Regions from separate parts of the Sulfobacillus thermosulfidooxidans genome, predicted to be linked through region 4. Evidence: riboswitches for the same ligand, from Rfam matches in the RefSeq annotation. Region 4 holds a riboswitch; each other region holds the start of a gene.
The links. A riboswitch is a leader RNA that binds a small molecule or an ion and turns the genes downstream of it on or off. The one in region 4 is predicted to bind fluoride.
Positions count from the first base shown of each region.

Region 1 (3,123 bases), 2.4 Mb from region 4:
GTAAAGTTTTTGGTAATCCGTTTTGCGCCATGTTTTCCATGCGATGACACAACGTGTCTTTGTTGTTTGGGCGATGAAGTGCAGTTCGTGGCGATTCAGTTGTGGCAGGACAGGACAAGGAATGGCACCGATGTTCCACAATGCTAAGGTTAAAACTGCAAACTCACGGTGGTTGGGCAACTGGTACATCACGACATCGCCCGCTTGGATTTCTCGGCACAAGAGTCCTTGGGAAACTTCCTTGGCCCATTGTCGTAGTTGACCATAGGAAAGAGGGTGCTCCGTATCCGGGGAATAAATAGCGGGTCGTTCGTCAGGGACTTGATTAAGGCGTTCCGGCACAATCATCAACATTTTGCCTCCTTGTGGATTGCAGATCCTCCCCAATAGAGTCTCTGAAGGTATCTGTAAAATCTTCGTCCACGACGTTGGCCTGAAGGCCTAAAGACTGCATCACATCAAGAAATTGAGGATAAGAAATGCGGTAGGCATACCCATGCGAAATCCGTGAAGGAGCATCGGCGTGACTAGCCGCTAAAGCCAATGCCATTAATACCCGATGATCATTGAAAGACGATAACTCGGTTCGATGAAGCCTTTTACCTCCATGAATGACCAGGGTGTTGCCGATTTCTTCAATATGTGCACCCATTTTTCTTAGCTGCAACATGGCTAATACGCGGTTCGATTCTTTATGCCGATTTGATTCGATGTCGGTGATGACGCTGCGACCGGAAGCTGCCGCTGCTAAAACAGCCAATACTGGAAGCAGATCGGGTGTATCGCGGACACTAACCGAAAAGGGTCGGATGTGTCCGTCGGATTCAGCCCATAAAGTGTCGGTTGCATCATGTCTGTGAAGTTTGAGGCCAATGTCCTCTAATAATTTAATAATGGTGCCTTCGGGATGATCTTGGGAGTCGCGGTAGGAGTGAATTTGAAGGCTTCCCCCATGTAAGGCGAGAAAAGCGAGTGGAAACGCCAGTGACGAAAAATCTGGCGGTGCCTGGTAATCCCTGGCTTTAAGACTCTGAGGGGCAATGATGAACTCATGGCGCTCCCAATCAACAGAACCTTTTAAACCGAACAGGGTCATCATGCGCCATGTCAATTGCACATAAGGTTCTTCCGCAACGGGCGGCGAGATGCGTAAAGATGTGGGCCTTGAAGCAAACGGTGATACCAGAAGAAGACTCGATGCCCACTGACTTAACAGTCCAGGAATGGTAATGTCTCCACCTTTTGGGGCACCTGGAAGGATGGTTACGGGCAATGAATAACCACGGGATTGCCAGGCAATGCCATATCGTGAGAAGGCTTGGAGTAGAGGTTTGAGGGGACGCCGACTTAAATTGGGCGAACCGATCATGGTGAGGGGATGAGGCGAGAGGGAGCACAGAGCGAGAAGAAATTGAGCGGTGGAACCGGAACTGCCAACTCTCACATAACCTCTTGGGGGAGAAAACGCTTGCCCCTTAACGTGATACCCCTCTGACACGTTGTCTATGGGGATCCCCAAATCTCGTAGAGCTCTTAAGGTATGGCGAACGTGTAAGGCAGTTGATGAACCGGAAATGACGGAGTGCCCGTGACTAAGTGCTGCGAGAATTAAGGCACGGTGTAAATGATATTTTGACGGAGGAACATCTAGGGATCCGGTGACTTCAGTGTGTAATGGGTTAACCCGTAACCAATGCATAATCGTACCCCCTTTACTCCTAGAATGGTTTCCATGACATATTGTGTTGCTTTTCTACCTTTAACAGGACCAGTCTTAATAAGACCCGTGGGATCAGTAAACACACCGGTGAAATCTTGCACCAGATAGGAAAAATCCGCGAAAAATCCATATCATTACATGGTGACATGCTCTTCATGCACATGTATTCATCGACTGATTTTTGTATTCCCATGAGCACAGAGCAGTTTTTTACGTGGAAATCCCGATTTGTTCCACGAACACGTCAACCCCATGATGTCGTAATCCTGGTACTGGGGCTCGTAATCAGTGCGAAGAATGATGTCTTACACTGTTGATCAAGTGTACTCACCGATTGCGAAATGACTATGGAATTGGAAAACTTTTACTAAGTGTAGCATAACATATCCAAAATATTCAACCAATGGCGCAAGTCCACGATGCATCCTATTATTACAGTAGTGAAAAAAGAATAAAAAATGACACCTCCTCCTATGTGGAGATAGGTGTCATTAGCTTAAAATTAAGCGGTTAATGGTCAACACCATGACCAATCAATTTAACGACATTGTACGTTATATAGACAACATTTGACAATATGTGGTCTGTCGCCCTCGTTGTGTAAGTATATTTTTATACCGGAACGCTGTCTATAATAGGACAATTTTTCCGAGTACAACCTTTCTGCCCTAGCCCAGATTTTCGATGTGTACCGGTTCAATGTCTTCCGGTAACGCAAATCCTAGAACACGGCTATAAAAATATAATTCGGCCTCTATAGCACGTTTGATATTGGGGGCCTGTCGAAAATCCATGTCCTTCTTCAGGAAAAGCGATGTAGGCCACCGGGACATGATTTTTCCTCAGCTTCTCAACCATTATTTCTGCTTGATTGGGAAGGACGATTTTGTCATCAAGACCTTGGAAAAAGATGACGGGGGTGTGGATTTGGCCCGCATGAAATAAAGGAGATCGTGCACGGTAGATGGCTTCTGCCTCCGGCCAAGGGCCGACCATACTGTCCATATACCGAGACTCGAATTTGTGTGTCTCACGAGCTAAAGCTCCGAGGTCACTGACACCGTAATAACTGGCGCCGGCCCGAAATACATCGCGAAATGCTAAGCAGGCTAAGGTGGTAAAGCCTCCCGCACTGCCTCCCCTAATCACCATGCGCTTCCCATCCACGAGTCCCTGCTCGGCTAAATATAAAGCGGCCTGTGTACAGTCTTCCACATCGACAACTCCCCATTGTCCGGCGAGTCGCTGACGATATGCGCGCCCATAACCGCTTGAACCGCCATAATCGATATCCGCCACAGCAAATCCGCGTGTGGTCCAATACTGCATGGCTAGCTGAAACAGTGGCGTGCCGCTGCTAGTGGGCCCTCCATGGCAAACCACAATCAGGGGCGGTTTTTCAT
Region 1 covers NZ_LGRO01000001.1:2,487,851-2,490,973, forward strand. Annotated here, with positions in the region: gene AOA63_RS12185 (AMP-binding protein) at 1-348, opposite strand, end outside; gene AOA63_RS12190 (3-phosphoshikimate 1-carboxyvinyltransferase) at 326-1,699, opposite strand; fluoride riboswitch at 2,196-2,260, opposite strand; gene AOA63_RS12195 (alpha/beta hydrolase family protein) at 2,453-3,123, opposite strand, start outside.
Region 1: it holds a riboswitch for fluoride, as region 4 does, so the genes downstream of both, AOA63_RS12190 (3-phosphoshikimate 1-carboxyvinyltransferase) here and AOA63_RS00220 (hypothetical protein) in region 4, are expected to answer to the same signal.

Region 2 (3,123 bases), on a different contig from region 4:
TACTTAACCTTATATCCTGACCCGTATATCGCAAAAGAGTCATTAGTACACGTGCTAGCCTATGCAGTAGGAAATCCCGAACAAGAGCATCTTGAGAGGGTAATGGCTGAAGTTTATACAGCTCCTGATGCATCATTATACATATTATGTGACGGGATCCATATTGCAGCCGTAATCGGGATCAAACATTTACCGGATTTTTCAGGACAAATTCTTCATATTGCTGTCGAAAAGAGCTTTCGTCACCAAGGATGGGGACGCTTCCTTATTGCCGAAGTGGTGAAGCGGGAACAATTGATCCGCGTCATGGCTGAGACGGATAGAGATGCCGTGGATTTTTATCGTCGTTGGTTGTGGGTTTATGATTTCTTCACTAGGCGAGAAATATCCGGGTGTTGAGCGCTTTTACTGCCTTTGGACGAGATGATGGCAGGATCAACCAGATATCTCAAGACTTAAAGGGGAGGCATAAGTGAAGAACACCGACAAGAAGCGACGCTGCGGCCCAAGGCAGGTAATCCCTAAAGCAATGGGGGCGATTGATTTTTTCCAAAGATTGTATGATGTGGTACAATAGCAAAAAAATAGGGAGACGAGACCGTATGGCAGTGAAAATATCGGGAGAAGCCCTCCGACTAAGGATTTTCATTGGCGAAGATGCGAGGTGGCATCATAAACCGCTATACCATGCCATTGTGTTGAAAGCACGGGAAATGGGTATGGCTGGAGCCACCGTGATGCGTGCATTAGAAGGATTTGGCCCGACATCCAGAATTCACACGGTCAACTTATTAGATTTATCCAGCGATATGCCGATTCTGGTGGAGATTGTGGATAGTAAGGAGTATGTCGAAAAGTTTCTCCCCGTTTTAGATACGATGGTGGACGCCGGACTGATTACTATTGACCCCGTGAAAGTGGTGAAATATACTCACAATCAGACAAACGATCCACACATCGATCGCGACAACTCGCAATAAATGCGCCATCACGGGGCGATGGATTCCGCCTTGGACCAGAGCATGGGTCCAGAACCTCCGTACATTGTGCGGATAATGATTCCTGCCAGATTTAATGTCCTGGCAGGATTTATTGTTGCCTTTTATCGCTGTCCCCATATAGGGAGGATGATACCTTGGTCAATGAATATGTGGCCCAACTCATACAAGTCCTTTTTGTTTTGGGTTTTTCCCCTCTTTTGAAAGGGATTATGGACCGCTACAAAGCGCGGTTGGCTGGGCGATATGGGCCGCCCATTTGGCAGCCTTATCGTGATTTGCGGAAATGGATGCATAAAGAGACAATCCGCACCACCCAAAGCTCATGGGTGTCGGAATGGGCACCCATCTTCTACTTTATTGCCCCAATCATTGTGGCCATGTTGATACCGGTGCTGACGACGTTTCCTCTACCGTTTGCTTGGATGGGCGATATGTTAGCCGGTGGCATGATTTTGGGAGGTGGGGGTATTGCTTTACTTTTTGCGGCTATCGACAGCGGAAGCGTTTATCCGGTTTTGGGTGTGAGCCGGATCCGGTTGATTGCGACGTTTACCGAACCCTTAGCCCTCCTTCTCGTGTTTATTGCAGCTCAAGCGGCAGGTGCAACCATACCGTTTGTGGTTAATCAGACGTTAGGCTCGCCACCGTGGGTATTTAGTCCCGCGCATATTCTCGTTATCGTGGGATGGTTCCTCTTTTTGATTGCGGAAAGTGGTCATATTCCAGTCGATAATCCATCGACGGCACAAGAGCTCTCCATGATTGATCCCGGACGGACATTTGAGTCGAGCGGCCTGGATTTGATGCTCTATGAATGGGGCGGCTGGATGAAATTTACGGTGTTGACCATCATTTTGATGAATGTGTTGGTCTCGCCATTTGGTCTCGCTCGCTCACTGGCCTTGTCATCATTAATTTTAGCGGTGTTATGGGTCATGGTGAAACTGATTTTCGCTGCTGGCGTGTTAATAACCATTGAGGTCAGTTTTGCCAAATTGCGTTTAATCCGCAATGTGGACTTTATTACTGCAGCGATTGTTCTAGCGATTATTGGTGCGGTGACTGCGGCATGGTCTTTAGTGTAAACGAAAGGAGGTGGGGCAAAGATGACCTTGAGCATGTGGCTGCGGTTAACAGCTTCCTTCATGTGGGCCTTTACTGTCATCGTCATTCTTGTCAAAAACAATCGGTCGGCAAGGATTTTATATCGTTTGGATGCCTTAGCCCAGGCCTCTCTCCTAGCGCTGTTAGCTCAAAGCCTGCATCAAAATGGGCTATGGATTTCCGCAGCCTTGGTTGTCATTGTCAAAGTGATTGTCGTGCCTTATGTGATGCATACGGGATCTTATGCGGTCGAACGCGATTACAGTGCCCAAAGCCGGTTCGGCATGGCGTTTGTGTTAATCATCAGTTTGACCGTAACCATTTTGGGCTTTTTGCTAGGAGAACAATTCCATGGCGATCATCCCGTCACTCAAGGGATTTTGTGGGCGGCATGGTTAGTGGCTTTTGTTCAGATGACGCTTCGCTATGAAATTTGGAGTGAAGCCTGGGGCTTGTTAAATTTTGAGGTCATTACCAGTACGCTCGCTATTGTGTTAGTGACCGCGTTTCCCCTGATCCCTGACATTTTGGCTGACGGGGTAGCGATTGGTATGGCTTTACTCTTGAGCGTTTATATGGCCCTGATGCGGGCCCAATATGATTCCGTCGACGTCAGAAAAGCGGGGGAATTAAAAGGATGAACGTGTGGATAAATATCTGGCCGCTGGCCATTTTATTGGGAGCCATCTTTATCGGCTGGATCCTTCCCGTGGAATATCTCCGGGCATTCAATGGACTCATCATTGTCCTCATGATCGCTTCTTTGTTCATGCCTTTATGGCATCTCTTTCATCCTGTCGACGCTTTGGCCTACTGGTTTGATATTACGGCAACCGTGTTTGGGGCTTTTGCCATTTGGTTTTCCGGTCCCTATATTGCGGTCGAGAGCGTCTTGCATGATTGGGATGGGCACCGCGTTAAAGGATATTATTTAGGCCTTTACACCTTTGTCGGTTCATTGATGGCGATGGCGTTATTGGCCAACTATCTGCTGCTTTGGGTAGCACTTGAGGTGGCG
Region 2 covers NZ_LGRO01000002.1:289,336-292,458, reverse strand. Annotated here, with positions in the region: gene AOA63_RS16965 (GNAT family N-acetyltransferase) at 1-399, shown strand, start outside; gene AOA63_RS16960 (DUF190 domain-containing protein) at 603-980, shown strand; fluoride riboswitch at 986-1,072, shown strand; gene AOA63_RS16955 (respiratory chain complex I subunit 1 family protein) at 1,136-2,086, shown strand; gene AOA63_RS16950 (hypothetical protein) at 2,108-2,746, shown strand; gene AOA63_RS16945 (proton-conducting transporter membrane subunit) at 2,743-3,123, shown strand, end outside.
Region 2: it holds a riboswitch for fluoride, as region 4 does, so the genes downstream of both, AOA63_RS16955 (respiratory chain complex I subunit 1 family protein) here and AOA63_RS00220 (hypothetical protein) in region 4, are expected to answer to the same signal.

Region 3 (3,123 bases), on a different contig from region 4:
CTGCGGTTCTGCGAGCTTTTTGAGCCAACACGTTAAAGATTGGCCCTCATATCCTCGGGGGCCAAGTCTTTAATGGCTCGGGAAACCGTGCAAATGCCCAAAAGATGGCCGAATAGGGGCATATTTTGTCGAGAAATTTTTTGTCTGGACTATACTTCTGGTGTGATATGGTCCATAATTCGTAAGGGTTCCATATTTTGCGTGCGAAGCCTGTAAGACAATAGGGAGGTGGTCAAGGCGTGATTATCCCTTTAACTTATAGATTGAATATTCCGATAACGAATGAATTGGCTAATAAACTGGCTACCTGTGCTCAAGATTTGCGAACAAACGAAGAATCATTAATTGTTGAGGCTCTAGCGCTTTACCTGGACTGCACCTCTTGCCCCGCTTCTCAACCTCCTGATATGACTGCCGACAAACATCACAAATAATTCTCCATATATTCTCCAGATTCTTAGAATACCTCACATCATCCACCTGTGTTGGCGCGAATAGTGCGTGCCCCAGAATCAAAATCCCTCAAGCCCAAATTGATGACGAAACTGGGTACGCACGTGCGCTCAGCAAAATTTCTCTGGAAACAAGCCCTCATAAATAGCTATTGGCGGCAATCTTTGGTAAATAACGTTATATGTGCGGGATAAGATAAGATATGTCTTTCTTTCAACCTTATGATTATCTCGGTAATTTTCCTCAAACAGTGTGGGCCCGCGAGGTCTATGTGGGATGTAAGGTCTCATTGAGAAATAAGTCGAATTTAAAGAATAACGCATGATATCTTGTTGCCAATCGATTTCGGGGCCTTTTGGAAAACCTAGAGAGGTCTTTAGCAAGTTGAACTTTTTGGTATATAGGTAATTATAAGAGGTATTTTGTGCTATGCACAAAAAAATTTCATGATATGTTGTCAAGTAATGGTATTGTGAAGTACAATTCAACTCGTAACTTTAATATGGTCATGGTGTTGACCACTATCCAACCGCTTGAGATCAAGCTGATGACACCTGCCTTTAGACGGAGGTGTTATTTTTTATGCTGCTACCTTAAATAAATCTTTATGCTCAAGAAGATTTCCTCCTGATGATCTTTTATTAAAACTGCAATGAGTCCTTTTGAAGGGTGTTGATCGACGATGCGTCACACACATAAACCCTTAGTAGGTGATGGAATTCGTCTTCGCATTATGATTGGAGAAGATGTGCATTGGCATCACAAGCCGTTATATCATCAGATTGTTTTGAAGGCAAGAGAAAGTGGCCTAGCAGGTGCGACCGTGATTCGAGCACTCGAAGGCTATGGGCCTAACTCTCGAATTCATACGGCTAATCTCCTGGATTTGTCAGAGGATTCGCCCGTTGTTGTGGAAATTGTTGACTCAAAAGAAGACATTGATAAATTTCTCCCGCTTCTTGATGAAATGGTGGATGCAGGCCTGATAACGCTAGATCCCGTTCAGGTTGTTAAGTACTCCCATGCTCATATATCCGAACTTAATGATGCTTCGGAAACGAAATAACACACGTATCGTTCCCACCGACGATTACGCCCATCAAGTGTATGTCCTTTTAGTGCCGAGAGAAAGGATGGTGTTCGGTGAAAAGTAAATGGGCTGGGGTGACAGCTTTGGGTGTGTTGGCATTGGCTTTAGCGGGTTGCGGCACACAAAGCATCAATGCCTCGCAGTGGATGATTGTCCATCCGGCAACCAAGACGGTCGATTTAAAGATTGAAAGCACCTACTCGAGTGCCCAACAAGCGAATGTGTTTGACGGGTTTACCCAAGGACAGCTGATCATCACGATCCCCTTAGGCTACCACGTCAATATGGACTTTATTAATAATGGCCCGATCCCGGAATCCATTGGGGTCTACCATCATCATCATTTAGCCTTTCCAGGCGCCGGAGAGCCCTATTCTCAAGTGGCTGTTTCACCTACAGCCGGGTTGTTGCCGGGACAAAGCCAGTCCTATACGTTTACGGCCTCGAAGCTCGGAACGTTTATCTTAGGCGATATGCTCAATGGCGATCCCCATAATACGCCGACGAGCGATTTGTGGGATATCGTAAAAGTCGTGCCTTCAGGCGTGCCATCATTTCAGTCCTGATCGCCGCTGCCTTTGAGACAGTAAAGATGAAAATTGGAAGGAGGAACTTGGGTGAACAAATTACCAAATGACCCCCCGGTGGAACCCGAGATTCCCGAAGAACAACAATGGAGTCGCCGTCAGTTCCTCGTGGGCAGTGCCGCTTTAGGGGTCGCCGGTGCAGTGACCCTGTTTGGCCGCCAAGCGCTGGTGGATGCCGCCCGCGGTCTGTTTGGATCCCCCGTGAGTTCGGGAACGGTCCATCTTTACGCGTACGACTATTATTACATTCCCAATTACATGACCTGGCGCGTCGGCGACCAGATGGACATTATCTTCCAAAATCAAAGTCATACCCACTGGCATGAATGGACCATGGGCCGCCATGTGAATGAAGCCTATTTCCAAGCCTTTGGCAATCTGCCGGCGGATGCCTGGGCCGTCGATTTCTGGGATGGGGTCCACGTGACCTTAAGTGATCCCTATAACATCGATAACTTCGTGCCCAATAAAGCGATTGTGACCTATGACGGGCCGAAGGCGCTCTTTAACATCCAAACTGGTGGTGACTTTAGTCCGACGTTGAAACCCGGCGGCAGCATTCATATTTCCTTTACCGTGCCTAACAAACCGGGCATTTGGGATTATGGCTGCTTTGTGCAACAGTACATTCACTACCGCACGGGCATGCGCGGAAAAGTCATGATTTTGCCGGCCTGAGGCTGAGAAAGGAGCACGCCCGTCATGGGAGAGAATGTCCTCTTTACGATCTTGTGGGTCGTCTTCAGTGTGTTGGGAGAGATTGGGGACCGGGTGCTGATTCACCATAACCCGATGTACTACATTGTCTCCAACCAAGGGGAATTGGCACTGCAGGCGTTTAATTTCATCTTGGTGGTGTTGACCCCGATTTTTGTGTTTGTCGTCTTGTTCTTGCTCTTTACGATGGTGCGCTTCCACACCAAACGGGGCGAAATGCCACCCGCGAACCGCCGGTTCGCGGTGGACAACAAAGCGTTTGTGGTGGCGTGGGTC
Region 3 covers NZ_LGRO01000002.1:170,865-173,987, reverse strand. Annotated here, with positions in the region: gene AOA63_RS16370 (HPP family protein) at 1-73, shown strand, start outside; fluoride riboswitch at 949-1,017, shown strand; gene AOA63_RS16365 (DUF190 domain-containing protein) at 1,136-1,519, shown strand; gene AOA63_RS16360 (sulfocyanin-like copper-binding protein) at 1,597-2,109, shown strand; gene AOA63_RS16355 (twin-arginine translocation signal domain-containing protein) at 2,161-2,808, shown strand; gene AOA63_RS16350 (cytochrome c oxidase subunit II) at 2,833-3,123, shown strand, end outside.
Region 3: it holds a riboswitch for fluoride, as region 4 does, so the genes downstream of both, AOA63_RS16365 (DUF190 domain-containing protein) here and AOA63_RS00220 (hypothetical protein) in region 4, are expected to answer to the same signal.

Region 4 (3,123 bases):
GAAGCTGTGGAAATTTTTCATACCATTGCTGATGGCCTACGCAATGGACAAACGGCCACGATGGTCGAAGAGACATTGGGCAGACTCTATCCCAGAAATGTCGAAACCACGGAAACGGAACTGGCTCAAGTCACAGCAGGCACACCGCAACAAGTTGCTCAAGCTATGGTACAAGTTCTTTATCAACAATCAGAAGAAATCCAGGCCATGCGGCTGTCATTAGAACAGATCAAAGATGATTTAGACCGTAAATATGAAGAAAATGTTGCCGTGGTGGCAGAAGCCTTTGAAAAACTGAAATCTCATATGGACACACAAGATATGCAGAATGCGCGATTGGCAAGGGAACGCGATCAATTTATTGTTTCTCAGATGCGGGACATGCTTCAAAAATCACAACAAACTCAAGCCCAATCCAAATCATGGTGGCAAAAGTGGTGGGGTAAAAATTCCGATCAAGCCTCGGTTCGTAGTTAAGTTCCCTGTCCGGACGCCTCAAGGCGTCCGGATTATTGCTTGTTAACGGGTTGTAACCATCCGGCCAAAGTCGCTCCGACCATTTGAGCCATGGTGTCATCCATAATCATCATTCCATGATGAGAATGCATAGCATGAATCCATGTGACCGTAATTGCCATAACGACAAATGAGCCAACCATACCGCCAGCGGTCGCCCCGATCATAGCCGTCATGAGATCAAACCGACCTTGGACTAAGGACATAACAGCTAATAATATGGCGGTTCCTAGTGCCAAAAGCACAAATGTAATCATCCAATTCGCTGTCCACCACGAGAACAATACCGTACTGATGACTGCTGACAGCATGGAAAGTTCCAGGGAATGGGTTCGAAAAATAGACATTCTCCGCCTTTCTTCTGTAGGATTTTCTATGTCATATGATACAAACCCCTCAACAAGAACTAATGATTGTTCCCCATTTGTCCCTCCGAATCTTTTCTGCAGGCCATCTTGCGATCAGGCGTTTTATATTGTTGATTCAGGTCCATTCTTCTTGGGAGGGCTCACGACACGCAAGTTGCGCCGTCGCCACCAACGTTTCACTGAAGAAAAAGAACCGTGAATCATAAACATTGTCCCTAAAGGGATCATGCCGAAAAATAACAAAGCTGCCCAGCTGACCCAATCATTCCCCCTAGCCAGATCTGAATAGCGGCGCATAATGATAAAAGCCAGAGCCCCATTAGCTAATAAAGGAATAAACAGAATAACCCACCACAGGTTGGATGCCATATTCCTCGAAGAGGATTTAACATGCCCTAAATCCGAACGACGCATTTTCATTTCTTGTCCTCCTAACCACAACCCTTTCTACAAGGCTTTCCCTGGCATGTACGGCGCAAAACATATGACCCCCACCCGTTCATGGATCATCCCAAGCAAAGGATATAATCCGTATGGGTAGGAGTCATTAGTCCTGGGGACAGTTTTTCTTTTGGCCACAACCAAAAGAACGCAGAACTCCATTGCAATATGATTAGTATATCGTACAAAATTTCAAGGCGACAAGACTCTTCCTAAGCATTTCGTGGTGTCATCTTTCCACGAGGATAAACACGCAGTCAATTACCTCGCCCTAAAGGACGAGGCTTGGATCTAAACTCCACCGCAATTCCAAAAACCTTTGCAGGCGTTTGGCTTTGGCTTCATGATCCGACCCATTTCCACCCGCACATAGCAAAAGCACAGTTGAAACGTGACAGTGATTTCAACTGTGCCATATTATCCCAAGCTATTTGTTGTTAGTTCAGTTAACGTGATTTTTGTGATTAAACAATCTTGTTCACCAGAACGGTCTTTATTCCACGGTGACAGATTTGGCCAAATTTCTCGGTTGATCGACATCATGGCCGCGGGCCACCGCCGTATAATAGGCCAAGAGTTGTAACGGGATCGCCGCCAATACCGGGGCTAAAAGGGGTTCCTCGATCGGTACCGCTATGCGGTGGTCAATAGGGAGAGTAGGAGGCAACCAATCATCAACGATTCCCCACACTTCAGCACCGCGGGCTTTCACTTCCAAAATATTTGATACCGTCTTATCCGCTACTTCCCGTTCCGTCACAATCGCCACGACCGGAGTGCCTTCTTCAATTAATGCTAAGGTCCCGTGTTTGAGTTCGCCCGCCGCATACGCTTCGGCATGTAAATACGAGATTTCCTTAATCTTCAGCTGTCCTTCCATCGCTAAGGCATAATCAAGCCCGCGGCCAATATAAAACACATCATGCATCTTAGCCAATTTCGCCGCCATACCTTGAATCCCTTGGTTCATCCGCTCGAGCACTTTATGTCCTAATAATGGTAACTGTAACATGCGCCGGACCAGATCCGGTCGAGGATTCCCGCGCACTTGGGCGAGTGCTAAAGCTAGCAGCGTCAAAACCAGAATTTGGGTTGTATAGGCTTTAGTCGATGCTACCGCAATTTCTGGTCCGGCTAAGGTGTAAGCCACCGCATCGGATTCCCTGGCCACTGTTGACCCAACCGTATTGGTTATACTATAGGTAAATACGCCTTGCTCGTGGGCCATCCGCAAGCAAGCCAAGGTGTCTGCCGTTTCTCCAGATTGAGATATGGCTAATACCATGGTGTCCTTATCTAATATCGGATGAGCATAACGAAATTCGGAGGCGACATCAACATTGACGGGAACCCGCGCCAACCGTTCGATTAAAGATTTTCCGATTAATCCTGCGTGGTAGGCGGTCCCGGCCGCAACAATTTGAATCCGTTGCAACCTCGTCAATAACTCGGGTGTCAATCCTATTTCTTTGGCGACCACCTGGTCTTCATGAATGCGCCCTAAAAGGCAGTCTCCCCAAACATCGGGCTGCTCCATAATTTCTTTTAACATAAAGTGCGCATAGCCACCGCGTTCCGCTTGCTTAATATCCCAATCCACGGTAATAACAGGACGAGTAATCATATCCCCCGCCAAATTCGTAATGGTCACAGAACGCGGGGTAACCACAGCCATATCGCCGTTTTCTAGAATTTGAGCGCGTTTGGTCGCCGCTAAAAAGGCACTAAAGTCCGAAGCCAAATAATTGGCGTCCTCGCCCAATCCAATAATTAAAGGACTCGTGCGCCGCACAGCCAC
Region 4 covers NZ_LGRO01000001.1:45,894-49,016, reverse strand. Annotated here, with positions in the region: gene AOA63_RS00230 (MerR family transcriptional regulator) at 1-477, shown strand, start outside; gene AOA63_RS00225 (hypothetical protein) at 510-863, opposite strand; gene AOA63_RS00220 (hypothetical protein) at 987-1,304, opposite strand; fluoride riboswitch at 1,416-1,500, opposite strand; gene glmS (glutamine--fructose-6-phosphate transaminase (isomerizing)) at 1,819-3,123, opposite strand, start outside.